One region of the Paenibacillus sp. p3-SID867 genome, then DNA from elsewhere that is predicted to be linked to it. Evidence: riboswitches for the same ligand, from Rfam matches in the RefSeq annotation. Region 1 holds a riboswitch; the other holds the start of a gene.
What was found. A riboswitch is a leader RNA that binds a small molecule or an ion and turns the genes downstream of it on or off. The one in region 1 is predicted to bind S-adenosylmethionine.
Positions count from the first base shown of each region.

Region 2: another riboswitch for S-adenosylmethionine. It lies ahead of M4D81_RS21455 (methionine ABC transporter ATP-binding protein); the one in region 1 lies ahead of metA (homoserine O-acetyltransferase MetA).

Region 1 covers NZ_JAMBDM010000011.1:225,737-232,981, reverse strand. Annotated here, with positions in the region: gene M4D81_RS22900 (ROK family protein) at 1-567, shown strand, start outside; gene M4D81_RS22895 (HRDC domain-containing protein) at 752-1,777, shown strand; gene corA (magnesium/cobalt transporter CorA) at 1,844-2,779, opposite strand; SAM riboswitch class I at 3,221-3,350, shown strand; gene metA (homoserine O-acetyltransferase MetA) at 3,485-4,402, shown strand; gene M4D81_RS22880 (PLP-dependent transferase) at 4,427-5,611, shown strand; gene M4D81_RS22875 (aminotransferase class I/II-fold pyridoxal phosphate-dependent enzyme) at 5,608-6,828, shown strand; gene mqnC (cyclic dehypoxanthinyl futalosine synthase) at 6,995-7,245, shown strand, end outside.
Region 2 covers NZ_JAMBDM010000010.1:223,703-230,947, forward strand. Annotated here, with positions in the region: gene M4D81_RS21440 (SDR family oxidoreductase) at 1-223, opposite strand, end outside; gene M4D81_RS21445 (MetQ/NlpA family ABC transporter substrate-binding protein) at 425-1,267, opposite strand; gene M4D81_RS21450 (methionine ABC transporter permease) at 1,336-2,004, opposite strand; gene M4D81_RS21455 (methionine ABC transporter ATP-binding protein) at 2,004-3,020, opposite strand; SAM riboswitch class I at 3,128-3,274, opposite strand; gene M4D81_RS21460 (Cthe_2314 family HEPN domain-containing protein) at 3,383-4,102, opposite strand; gene M4D81_RS21465 (hypothetical protein) at 4,149-4,346, opposite strand; gene M4D81_RS21470 (COX15/CtaA family protein) at 4,457-5,431, opposite strand; gene M4D81_RS21475 (thioredoxin family protein) at 5,676-6,020, opposite strand; gene M4D81_RS21480 (DUF2515 family protein) at 6,159-7,245, shown strand, end outside.

The sequences.
Region 1 (7,245 bases):
CTTGGAGAATATACATGGGGCGCTGCCCAGGGACTGGATAGCTGTCTGTATATCACCATCGGAACGGGAGTAGGAGCAGGCGCCGTGGTAGCTGGTGAATTGATCCACGGATTGTCTCATCCGGAGATGGGGCATATTTATGTGCGCCGCCATCCGGAAGACCAATATGAAGGGACCTGTCCTTATCATGCAGACTGTCTGGAGGGGCTTGCAGCCGGACCGTCTCTTGGCAAACGTTGGGGAGTTCCCGGTGTGGAATTGACGCCGGATCATCCGGCTTGGGAGATGGAGGCTTATTATCTGGCACAAGCGCTGATGAATTATGTCCTCATTCTGTCCCCTCAGCGAATCGTGATGGGCGGAGGCGTTATGAAGCAGGAGCAGCTGTTCCCGCTGATCCGCACGAAGCTTCAGGAGCTGCTGGCCGGATATGTACAGCATCCAAGCCTTCATGACGGGATTGATCAATTCATCGTTCCGCCGATGCTCGGCGATAATGCGGGTCTCTGCGGTGCATTGGCGTTGGCCAAGCTGGCAGTAGATGAGGCCAAGAGCGGTCAAGCTTAACTTCTATTCTTATATAGAGTGAGCAAAAATGGGTTTCATTCTATTACAGATTATGGTATTATGAATTCAACAGTATAACGTATGGAACGGGAAGCACCTTTCTTTGTCGCTGCGGCGGAGGAGAGGTGCTTTTTTGCGTTGTTCCATCGTTGTGCTGAATGCGTAAACGGGAGGTATTCGAGGGATGCAAATTGTATTCATGAATCAGATGAGCGGAGCGGATGAGTCAGGTCACCTCCGTTCTGCTCAAGTCTGGATCGGTGAGGAAGAGGGAGGATGGCGGCTCGGTTGGCGGAACATGGAACCGGACGGCGAAGTATCCGATGATGAGTGGTATGAAGGAAGTTCGTGGAATGAGTTATTATGCGTGTACCGACATCAATTAGCGAAGAAGCTTGGAGAGGGGTTCCGGCCGCTTGTGGAGGGGGTATTCCACGAACCGGGAGAGACTGGAGGAAAGAATCTTGGTGTGCAGAAGCTGCAGTGCTACAGTGAGCTGTATGGCTCGGAGGAGCTGTACACGGAGCTGTGTGCCTGGCGCAGAAGAAAGGCGGCCTCCGGAAGAAAAGCACCTTATTTCATTGCCAGCAATCGGGTGCTGCGCATGATTAGCGCCTTCATCCCCCAGAATGAGGAAGAGCTGCTGCAGCTTCCGGGAATCGGGATCAGCAAGTCTTCAGAGCATGGGGCGGAGTGGCTGGAGATCACGACGAAAATCGAGCGAACCACAACCTTTCCACTGGATTGGGTTGATAAGCAGCTGCAGGAAGAGGTGTTCTTGTCCTGGCTGTATAAGCAGAAGGAGCAGCGATACAAGCAAGAGCTGGACCGCTTCCGAATTCGCCGTACGATGCTGCTTGGCATAGCCGAGGGAGCTTCGCTGACCGAGCTGGAAGAACGCACTTCGTTAACTCGTCGAGATTTGGTTGAGGAATTGGAAGGTCTTGAGAAGGAAGGTTATGATACGGAGCAGCTGCTGGAGGTTGAGCTGAATACGATGACGGCTACCGAGCAGGCGACGGTATGGAAGGCTTTTGAGGAGCTGGGCGATACATTTCTTAAACCCGTATTACAACGGGTATATGGAGAAGGACAAGCTCACAATGGAGAGGTAGAAGAGATTGGCGGAACGGAGGAGCTGTATGAGCGGCTGCGCCTGATCAGGATACGCTTCCGGCGGCAAGAACCTGGTAAAGCGAACGCAGGCTAATTCCAGGTAATGAAACAGGACGGATTCCCTTGCGGCAGGGAGATCCGTCCTGATGGTTTCGAGTATTCATATCCAGTCTTTCTTACGGAACAGATAAAACATGAGAGCACCGGCAGAAATCATGACGCCTATAACTACATAATAAGAATATTCCCAGTGAAGCTCAGGCATATTGTCAAAGTTCATGCCGTAAATGCCCGTAATCAGCGTCAGTGGAATGAAGATCGTTGTAATGGCGGTAAACACGCGCATGATTTCATTGGCCCGATTGGCGATACTGGATTGGTAAGCCTCTCGTAGGTTCCCCATGAGATCTCGATAAGTTTCGAAGGTTTCGGAAATTTTCACGGCATTTTCATAGATATCGCTGAAATATTTTTGCAGCTGGTCATCGATCAGCCGGAGATCTTTTTTGTTAAGTGTATTGATAACTTCCTTCTGCGGTCCAAGCACCTTTTTCAACCAAAGAATCTCGCTTCGCAGACCGATGATCTCGCTGAGGTGGGATTTTTTGGTATGCATCAGAATGTCTTCCTCCAGCTTTTCAATCCGCGCCTCGATGCGGTCCCCGACGGAGAAATAGTTGTCCGTCACAAGGTCGATCAAGAGATAGAGGAAGCGGTCAGGCGTGCTGACTTCATCCTCCCAGAGAAGCGGTTTAACGGTGCGAAGCTCGTGGATCTTTTGCTTGGTCACCGTAATAATAAAATGTCTGCCCAGGAAAACATTCAATGCCCGAAGGAAAATCTCTTCGTCGTCAAACCGGATGCTGTTCACGACGATAAAATAGTGGTTCTCGTATATTTCAATTTTGGGACGCTGCTCCTCTTCGCTGAGGCAATCCTCAACCGCAAGATCATGCAGGGAGAAGAGGGGCTGCAGTTCGGCTAAATCATCCACGTCCGCATCCAGCCAGTAGAAGCCGCTGGCCGGAGGTGTCAGCGTCATTTCGATGTCATCAACAGGGGTAAATACGCCCGAATCGACCAACCGGATTTTCATCTGATATCACTCCTTTGTCAAATACAAGCTGCTTGGTTAAGCAGTAAAGGCACAGGATATCAGCCCACCGGTATACGGGCATAATCAAGGAAGGTTAGAATACGATAAAAAGCGCATGAAAAATAACGCCGCCCTCTGCCGGTAAGCTGATCTTAATCCTATGCGGTTGTGCGTCTTGTGCATCCAGTTTCTGGCTCGGGTCACCGTCCATCTTCCATGTCACCTCTTTCATACTCGGTTTTAAACAGCACTTGTCTAGTATAACGCCGGGTGTAGGACCTTTCAAGTTGAAATCCGGTGCAGCCAAGGGCCATTTGTACAGGGTATGGAAACCTTCGGTGAAGTGTGACGGACTTTATGAAAAGGTTCTTGACGAAAAATTGGGAATGATTTAAAGTAAGTATCAATTACGAACAATTTAAGACAACTGAATAAAGCGAAATCTTATCAAGAGCAGGTGGAGGGACTAGCCCTATGAAACCCGGCAACCGGCGGCAACATCGCACGGTGCTAATTCTTGCAGGAGATACGACGCTTCTTTGAAGCCGTTGTATAGTCTGACAGATGAGAGAGGCGCATTGTGATACGTATATGATGACCTTTCTCTACTTCGAGAAAGGTCTTCTTGCGTTTATACAGTCTAACGCTCTTTCTCACAGCTTTTTTATGGATGTATCATTTCATATTTCGAAGGAGTGAGCCACGATGCCGATTAAAATTCCGGATGCCTTGCCGGCAAAGGAAGTTCTGGCTGGAGAAAACATTTTTGTCATGGATGAGAGTCACGCATTTCATCAGGATATCCGCCCATTGCGGATCGCTATTTTGAACCTGATGCCAACCAAGGAAACGACGGAGACCCAACTGCTGCGATTGATCGGTAACTCCCCGCTCCAGGTGGATGTTGTCCTTCTTCACCCGAGTTCGCACGTTTCGAAGAATACGTCGGCTGAGCATCTGAAATCATTTTACAAAACCTTTGAAGAAGTGAAGAACCGTCGTTTTGACGGCATGATCATTACAGGCGCTCCGGTCGAGCAGTTGGAGTTTGAAGAAGTGAATTACTGGGATGAGCTTACTGAAATTTTTGAATGGACCAAGACGCATGTAACCTCCACGCTCCATATCTGCTGGGCATCGCAAGCCGGACTTTATTATCATTACGGCGTGCCGAAATACAGCCTTGAGGAAAAATGCTTCGGCGTATTTCCACATACGATCAATGAAACATGTACCAAGCTGCTCCGCGGATTTGACGAAATGTTCTTTGTTCCGCATTCCCGCCATACGGAAGTTCGGCGCGAAGACATTACAGGCATTGACGATTTGGTCATCCTGTCCGAATCCGAGGAAGCAGGCATTTATTTGGTATCAAGCCGGGATGGAAAGCAGATTTTTGCCACAGGGCATTCCGAGTATGATGCGGACTCTCTGAAGTGGGAGTATGACCGGGACGTTGCCAAGGGCATGGATATCGAACTGCCGCGCAACTATTATCCGAATAATGATCCAACAAGGACGCCTCCATCCATATGGCGGGCGCATGCAAACTTATTATTTACTAATTGGCTCAATTACTATGTATATCAGGAAACGCCATACGATATTGGTCCGCAAATATAGCCGTATACGGGAGGAGAGTTTGTGATGGAGAAGAAACCTTTTAATATAGAGAGCCGGCTGGCACAGATCGGCTCGGTGCAAGAACCGGTAACCGGAGCCGTGAATTTTCCGATTTATCAGGCTACGGCATACCGCCATCCCAAATTAGGCCAGAGCACGGGGTTTGACTACGCCCGTACGAAAAATCCGACCCGGTCGGTACTGGAGGACGCCTGCGCCGAGCTGGAATCCGGCGATGCCGGCTTTGCTTGCAGCTCGGGCATGGCAGCCCTTCAGACGATTTTTGCTTTGTTCGGTCAAGGGGATCATCTGATTGTATCGCTGGATCTGTATGGTGGGACGTATAGGCTGCTGGAGCGGATTATGTCCAAGTTCGGCGTTACGGCTACGTACGTGGACACGAATGACCGGGATGCGCTGGAAGGGGCAAGAAGGCCCAACACGAAGGCTGTATTTATCGAAACGCCCACCAATCCGCTGATGATGATTACGGATATCGAAGCCGTCTGTACGTGGGCAAGGCATCATCAACTGATCAGCATCGTGGATAATACGCTGCTTACTCCGTATTTCCAAAGACCCATCGAGCTTGGGGCGGATATCGTTATACATAGCGCCACCAAGTATTTGGGAGGACATAACGATGTGCTGGCGGGGATCATCGTAACGAAGGGCAAGGAACTATCGGAGGAGATGGCTTTCCTTCATAACTCCATCGGCGCGGTGTTAAGCCCGACGGATTCCTATCAGCTGATGAGAGGAATGAAGACGCTTGCGCTGCGCATGGATCGGCACGAGACGAATGCAACCGCAGTGGCAACGTTTTTGACAACTCACCCGGCGATCGGCGAGGTGTATTATCCTGCCCTGCCGGACCATCCGGGACATGACATCCAGAATCGTCAATCCAGCGGCAACACGGGCATCTTCTCCTTCAAGGTGAAGGACGCCCGTTATGTGGAGCCCGTGCTGCGGCACATTAAGCTGATTGCGTTCGCTGAAAGCCTGGGGGGCGTTGAGTCCCTGATGACATACCCTGCCGTTCAGACCCATGCGGACATCCCGCTTGAGATTCGGGAAGCAATCGGCGTGGATGACCGTTTGCTCCGGTTCTCGGTCGGCATCGAGCATGCGGATGACTTGATCGCGGATTTGGATGCTGCACTGAGCGCGGCCATGGCTGAAGTGGAAGGGAGCACGGGAGAATGAGCATCGATAAAGGTCCATCCGGATTGGAAACGCAAACCAAGCAGTTAGCTGCTAAACGGGGACACGAGGAAGAACTGCGTTTCGAGACAAAACTATTGCATTTCGGCGGGGAAATCGACCGGGCAACCGGCGCCTCGAGCGTTCCGATCTATCAAGCCTCGACGTTTCACCATGAAGATATCTTTAACCCGCCGCAACACGATTACAGCCGTTCCGGCAATCCGACTCGGCAGGCGCTGGAGGATTATATCGCCCTTTTGGAGGGAGGCGTACGCGGTTTCGCTTATGCTTCCGGTATGGCAGCGATCTCCAGCTCGTTCATGCTGCTCAGTGCGGGGGATCATATGATCGTGACGGAGGATGTGTACGGCGGAACCTACCGCTTGCTGACCAGCATTTTATGCCGTATGGGCATCGAGAGCACCTTCGTGGACATGACCGATCTGGATCAGGTGAAGGCGGCCCTCAAACCGAATACGAAAGCCGTCTATATGGAAACTCCTTCAAACCCGACCCTGAAAATTACCGACATTGGTGCGGTGACGGATTGGGCGAAGGAGCAAGGCCTGCTTACCCTGCTGGATAATACGTTCATGACGCCGTTTTACCAGCGTCCGATTGAATTCGGCGTGGATATCGTGATCCATAGCGCGACCAAATTCCTTGGCGGGCACAGCGATGTGCTGGCAGGTCTCGCGGTAGCCAGAACCGAGGAGCTGGGAGACCAACTGAAGCAGCTGCAAAATGGTTTGGGCACGGTCCTTGGGGTCCAGGATTCCTGGCTCCTTATGCGCGGAATGAAAACACTCAGCACACGTATGGCCCACTCCGAGCAAAGCGCGGCCAAGCTGGCGGCATGGCTGCAAGGGAGAAGCGACATTGAGCAAGTGTACTACCCTGGCCTCTTGAATCATCCGGGACGTGAAGTCCATGAGAAGCAATCGAGTGGTTATGGCGCGGTCATCTCCTTTGACGTCGGCTCAGGCGAACGCGCCAAGCAGGTGCTGAACCATGTGAAGCTGCCGCTGGTCGCGGTCAGCCTGGGAGCCGTGGAGAGCATCCTGTCGTATCCGACAATGATGTCGCATGCGGCCATGGGCGAGAGGGTTCGGCATGAACGCGGAATTACGGATGGCTTGCTCCGTTTCTCGGTCGGACTCGAGGATGTGGACGATCTGATTGCTGATCTGGATCGGGCTTTTGCTGCCAGTTACTAAAGATTTGCGCGAAGCAAGGAACGTTATTTAAAGATTTGCCAAATCATAGAATTCGGCATCCTGTCACGGACGGGATGTCGTTTTTAATGCCGGATTGTGGTAGGATGAGATAGAAAAAGTTTTGCTGGTGATTTGTTATTTTGCTCTAAGTAGGGAGGCTGCAAGAATGAGTGCGGTAAACCGTATATTGGATAAAGCTTTACGCGGTGAGCGTTTGAACCTGGAAGATACCGTAACGCTTTTTGAAAGTGATGAGATTGAGAAAATTGGTCATGCGGCGGATGTGATGACAAAGCGTCTGCATCCGGATCCTATCACGACATTTGTTATCGGCCGGAATATCAATTACACAAACATATGTGATGTATTCTGCCGTTTTTGCGCTTTTTATCGCAGACCCGGCTCTTCCGAGGGCTA
Region 2 (7,245 bases), on a different contig from region 1:
TCTGATCCACCAATGAATACAGCTCACGCTCGCTGGCGATATCGGCTTTAATCGCAATGGTTTTGACACCAAACCCCTCGATTTCGCGGGAGAGCGCCTCCGCTTCATCCTTGCTGTTTACATAATTTATAGCCAAATGACATCCCTGCCGGGCTAACGACAGCGCCGTCATTTTCCCCAATCCTGTCGCACTGCCTGTAATCAGCGCCACTTTTCCCTTCAAGGCTTTCCCTCCTCAGATGGATATCCTTCCTTCAGTATAAAAGATTTGATAAGGCCTAACAACTTGCAAACCCGCAGAGAGGGCCCATTATACAAAAAAAGAAAGGGATTATCCATAAAGACCCACGGTCTTTTGGATAATCCCTCTCTTCTCGGATACGATGAAACTTATGTTCAGCATCATCGAGCCTTGGTGCTCGAATTAAAATGCCGGAATGACAGCACCTTTGTACTCTTCTTTAATAAAGGTCTTCACGTCCTCGGAAGTCAGCGCCTTCGCCAATTTTTGAATGGCATCGGAGTCTTTGTTGTCCGGACGAGCTACCAGCAGATTGGCATAAGGGTTCTCTTTGTCTTCGATAAAGAGCGCATCCTTTGTTGGATCCAGTCCCGCTTCAAGCGCGTAGTTCGTGTTGATGACAGCCAGATCCAGCTCATCGAGCATACGCGGCAGCATCGCGGCTTCAACTTCTTTGAACTCCAGGTTCTTCGGATTTTCCACGATATCCTTAGCGGTAGCTTCAAGCTTGGTTTCATCCTCCAGCTTAATGACGCCATTCTTGGACAGCAGGGTCAATGCACGGCCCGCATTCGAAGGATCGTTCGGGATTGCTACAACAGCTCCATCCTTCAGCTCATCCGCTGATTTAATGGATTTGGAGTAAGCACCCAGCGGCTCCACATGCACGGCAATCACGGACTCCAGGTCCAGTTTGCGCTCTTTGATTTCATTATCCAGGTAAGGCTTGTGCTGGAAGAAATTCGCGTCGATTTCCTTGGAATCCACTTGCGTATTAGGCAGAACATAATCCGTGAACTCCACGATTTCCAGGTTTACACCTTCCTTTTCAAGCGCCGGTTTGATATGCTCCAAAATTTTGGCGTGTGGTGAAGGCGAAGCACCTACTTTCAAGGTTACGGTCTCTTGAGCGCCGCCTCCTGTTGTTCCCCCTGGCTCAGCCGCGTTATCCGCAGGCTTGCTGCCGCACGCTGCCAACACCGTAACCAAGGTCAAGCTGATCAATGCCAATGTCCATTTTTTCATTTCTAAAACTCTCCCTCCGAAAAATATATTATTTATATGTTGTCTTCCTTGAAGCCTCATCAATCCCGTTATTTTCTTGTAAAATGCCGCACCAGACGATCCCCTGCCATTTGCAGCAGCTGTACCAGCACGATCATCAACACGACGGCCAGGATCATAATCTCGGTCTCATAACGGTAATATCCATACTTGATGGCCAAATCGCCCAAACCGCCGCCGCCGACTTGACCGGACATCGCGGTATACGATACCAGGGTTACAATCGTGATGGTCATCCCAGCCAGCAAGCCCGGACGAGCCTCCGGAAGGAGAACCCTCCATATGATTTGGCTTGTCGAGGAGCCCATGGCATGAGCCGCTTCAATGACCCCTTTGTCCACCTCATTCAAGGCGGTTTCTACGAGTCTGGCGAAGAAGGGCGCCGCGCCGATCACGAGCGGTGGAATGGTTCCCAGCACGCCATACGAAACACCCACAAGCGATTTGGTAATCGGGATCATCGCAACGATCAGGATAATGAACGGAACCGAACGCAGGATGTTCACAATGAACGACAGGATCGAGTAACCGAAGCGTACCACACCGGATGTGGATCTAGCGGCCATGTAGAGCAGCACGCCAATCGGCAGTCCGATAATGAAGCTGAACAATGCCGATGCCCCTAGCATCCGCAGGGTATCCAAGGTTGCCGTCCATATTTCTTTCCAGTCGATCTGGGTAAAATCGAGTCCGAACATTAATGAATCACCTCCACGTCTAATCCTTGTTCCAGCAGCTTCCGGATCGTATCTTCGATGGCGCCCTCTTCCCCTTCAAAACGGACAATGAGTTGGCCGTACGGCGTTTCTTTGATCGTGGAAATGGTGCCCTGCAGAATTGCAAAATTCACGCCCGTCTCATGTACAGTATGGGACAGAATTGATTCGTACGTTTTCGATCCAAGGAACGTAATCTGCACCGCCCTTGAAGGTCCGTTTGCCTGTCCCTGAATGGCCAGCCGGAGCGCTTCGCCGCTGTCCATCTCCTGACGGATAAATTCCTGGGTTACCTCATGCTTCGGCTTCAGAAACACTTCCGTTACCGGGCCTTGCTCCACGATGCCGCCTTGATGAATGACAGCGACCCGGTCGCATATGCTCTGAATCACATGCATTTCATGGGTAATCAGCACGATCGTCAGATGAAACTTTTTGTTAATGTCCAGCAGCAGGCGCAGGATCGAATCCGTAGTCTGCGGGTCAAGCGCAGAGGTCGCTTCGTCGCACAGCAGCACTTCCGGGTCGCTCGCGAGCGCTCTGGCGATGCCCACCCGCTGCTTCTGGCCCCCTGATAGCTGGGACGGGTATTTATCCCGATGCGCCTCCAGGCCAACCAAAGCCAATAACTCGGATACTTTGCGTTCCAGTTCGGCCTTCGGCGTCTTGATCAGACGCAGCGGAAACGCAATGTTATCGTACACCGTCGCCGATGACAACAGGTTAAAGTGCTGAAAAATCATGCCGATTTTGCGGCGTTCCGCCTGAAGCTGCTTCTTGCCAAGCGACGTTAAGTTCTTACCGTTCACCCACACCTCGCCCGAGGTGGGACGTTCCAACAAATTGATACAACGGATCAATGTACTTTTACCTGCACCGGAGTGTCCGATCACTCCGAAAATTTCTCCTTTTTCAATCGACAAATCCAATTCGGACAACGCAGTTGTTAAAGTTCCGGCTTTTCCGTACTGCTTCGTCAATTGCTTGAGCTCAATCAATCCGATAATCCTCCTTTTTCCGTAGCTTCATATCTATTTACCCAAAAGAAAAGAGCCTCTTTTTGTAGAATCAAAAAGGGCCCTCTTTACGTAAAAGTCAACGCCTTTTCTCATCTGTCAAAGCCAAGGATATCCTATAGCTTTGAAGGAATTAGCACCATGTCACTCCAAGCGTCATCGCGTTAAGCAATTACACGCTTAGAGTCGGTTGCCGGGCTTCATCGGGCCTGTCCCTCCGCCTCTCTCGATAAGAAAACATCGATATGAAATTTTTCCGATTAATTTGATCTGATTTGATAACAATAGTTAGTATAGAATCTTTTCAGGTTTTTGTCAAAAGGAATTTCATGGCGATTTTGTGCCTAAGTCCTGACTCCATTTTTCGCCCAAAGCTTGTTCGTATATTTATAAGAGGCCGCCAGACTCCGGCATACCATATCAACACCCTGTTTGAGATCGTCCAGGTGCTGGCCGATATCCTCCAGCTCGATCTTGTCCGACAGTCCTTGATGACGCTGCCACAAATCATCCTGCATCTCGGAATTCATGTAATGGATTTCGGCATTGCGCCGTTTCCGGAGGGTGTTCAGCGGTGTTTTGTAACGATCCTTGATCTCCTCCAGCTCTTTGGCCAGCTCTCCGTGGGCCTTCAGGAATTTAAACTGCCGCAGGACCGTAAAATAAGAGAAATGCGCTTTCACCTTGGAGGTTTGAAGATCATACAAATCGTTCAACACCGTCCCCAGCTTGTCAAGGATCGAGAATACGCGGATGAAGCCGTTTTTGTAAAAATACACATACCGTTGATATTCTCCTTGCTCCTGAATCGACATGTCATCGATGTAACCCGATTGGATCGATTGACTGAAATGCCTGGCCGCATTCCAGCTCTGTTCCAGCTCATCCAGGGAAACGATCAACCCCCGGGTCCAAATCTCAAGCTTGCGAAAATCATGCGTCGGATCCTGATTTTTCTCCATTTCCTTCTGCAGCAGCCGGGTTGTTTGGACCATCGATTCGATGGCTTCCTCAAGCAGGCCGTTATTCTGCCGGGGCTGTTCCCCAAGTAACATACGAAGCATGGCAGTACCCCCTCGCGTCATCAGATTAACCTTGGTTCTTGGATCGCTATTTGCCAAAATAGGGAATCCACCGCGTATCAATCGTTTTCACGATATCCTCACGCAGGAATAACTCATCCGGGTATCCCGGTTTCATTCGTTCATCCATAACCAGGGGATTGTTCTTATAGGATGCCCCCGAAATGACCAGACAACCCCCATCTCCTTGAGATCGGACAGGTCGAGCGGATGGCTTGGTTATCATCGGCTCCCCCCTTACTATACAACAAAGCCCTCGAGGCAAGCTCGGGGACTTTGCATAAACAATGTTGTCTGAATTCGATCTTTTTTGTTTCATGGTTTTTGCTTTTTTTCTTATACGATCTTTTCGCGAGGCATGCTATGATCCGGCCGCATTTCGGCTTTAACCGGTCTGCTGAGCTGCCAAACCCTGACACTTAAATAACACAGTACGCCGAATAAGGCGGAGATCAGCAAGGTATGCCCCAGTGCGGAGAATACGTAAACCTCCTCGTTATGCATCGTTGCCATAATGAGGGCGCCGCTGAACACCTGCAGCAGACAGAGCACAGTTGCCGAGATGCCCAGCATCTGGATCTCCCGGTTGTCGCGGTTGCGCCAATATGCAAAATGCCCCATCACCGCCACAATGATCAGCAGCAGAAGCGCCGCCACGCGGTGCATGAAGGCGATGCCTACCCCTCCGCTCAGCTCCGGTATCACTTCCCCGTTACACAGCGGCCAGCCGGAGCACCCTTCCCGGGAATCGGTATGGCTGACGAATGCACCGATATAAACCACGATGTAACTGTACAAGGCTGTGCCCCATACTAAATTGCGGAAGCCCTTGCTTACTCGAGGCAGACGCTCCAAGTCTAGGGGCCCCTTCGCCTGTTCTACCCGCCGCATACCCAGAGCCAGCATGACAGAGCTAGCAAAGGCAATCAGCGAGAAGCCAAAATGCAGCGCCATAATCGCAGCCGATTGAGGCTTAACCACCGCAAGAGCACCCATGATCGCCTGTACAATAACGAATACCGAGGTCCCGATAACATAAGCCATCAAATCCCGGCGATCCCGCTTGTACTTCCAGAACGCAATCAGCGAAGCGAGCGCCGCCAAACCCGCCATTCCGCTAACCGCCCGGTGGGAATACTCAATCATGGAGGATACCGTGTAAGCGGGAACAAATTTACCGTTGCACAGCGGCCACTCCTGACCGCAACCGAGTCCCGAGCCCGTCTTTGTCACAACCATGCCACCGAACGTCGCGCAGAACATAACTAAGCATGTTATGTAACTCAGCCATTTTAGTTGTTTATCATTCAATTATCTCACCTGCTGCTCCTAATCATTCACTATTTAAACCTTTACAGGATCGCATCGTACACAGTCCACATTTCATTATACCTGATTCTGTCGCTACGGTCACTTGAGCGATTGTGACAAAATGTTCAAATTTGAGAAAAACCTTCATGATCCAGGTACTTGATTTCATCGCCCTACTTCTATCCGATATGTAAAACAACACCGCCGCCAGTTATCAATCAAGGCGGCGGTGCTATGGTCACCCTTACTTATGAATCGTACTGTATACGTCCACAGCACGCTGCAGGAAATCTTCAATCTCCTGGCGCGATTTGCGGAGTTTGTTAACATAGCGAACCAGCTCGCGTCCATCGGAGTATGCAACAAAGCTGGGGATACCCAAAATATTTTGCTGCTGACTCACGTCACCGACAGCATCGACGTCAACCTCTACCAGAGTCAATTGGTTTGAGAACTTCGTCTCAACCTCCGGCATGAATGGATCGATAAACTTGCAATCGCCGCACCAGTCTGCTTTAAATACGGCAACAGTCAGTCGCGGAGACTGGATTGCAACCTGAAATTCTGCTTCCGAAGTGATTTTTTCCATTGATTATCTCCCCTTTACGTCGAGTTCCTTCACCCTTAGTGAATCAAAATGTTGAGTGGAAGTCAAATTTTAGAGCATACTGACATTATGATGTTCACAGGCAGGGATTAACCATCAGAAAGTGCAGGTGACCCCCGAATGCACTCGAACGGAGTCAAAAATAAAAAAAACCAGGGCAAGGATGTATGGTCATGGGCGGCAGCCATTCCGCAGGCCCTGACAGAATCATGGTCGGGGATGATTGCATCATGGAGATTCTCCTTAAAACTCAGGACAAGCAAACACGAATTGCAATGGGACCCTGCAGCGGTAAGGGGAATTCGCATAAAACTCAAGGAAATCCTCTCCTCCCATCCCTACCTGCAGCAGAGCGTTTCCCCGTTTCCGTACCCTTCCATGCAAGGGTATAGCGATATTCGGATTCATGAACCAGGTGCAGATGTTCAGCTATCACAAGAAGAGCAGCAGTTGATTCATCATATTCAGGAGGCCGCAGCCTCAGCCAACCGGAGTAACGTGACCCGTACGCAAGCCTATTGGGACTGCTATGTATCACATCCTGAGCTGCATTGGGCCTTTCTGGCCCACATGGTATCGCGCAATGCCGGGTGGAATATGAGCGATTTGAAAGGCGGATTGATGTCTGATCTCATGGATTCGACATTCAAGAGCAATCTGTACCGTTTCCTGGAGCGCTGCAATGCGCTGATCTTCCAGGACGCCTACCCCCAGCTGCTTCTCTATATACACAGTCGAAATAAAGGCAAGCCCCTATTTCATTTACTCCCCCACTTTCATGTTTCGTCGTTTATGACACCGTTCTGGGAACAGTTCTGGCAGGATCAGAGCAGTTCGCTGCTTACGGTGGCACTCATCATTAATGAGCAGAACTATATAGAGGGGCGTGTGGCGAGACATCCTTTTTACCAACAACATATTCTGGAGAATCCCTTCTTTCGGATGCATGAGCTGACCCGGTTGAATCAAATCGTGTTTCCGCTGGGTCTAGTCCGACGAACAGAGTCGGGGGAAAGCGCTGGGCCAAAGCCCCTATCCCCAACCAGGCCGCTGGCCGGACTTACCATCCCCAAGTTTGACGACCTGTCCATTCGGATCAAGGCTGGCCGTTCGCTGTATGCTTTATTGTTTGGGTATGAGGAGATTTACCGCGCTGTGCTGGCCTTCGCGCGATCCACCAAGCACCAAGGATCGCGCGCTGAATACT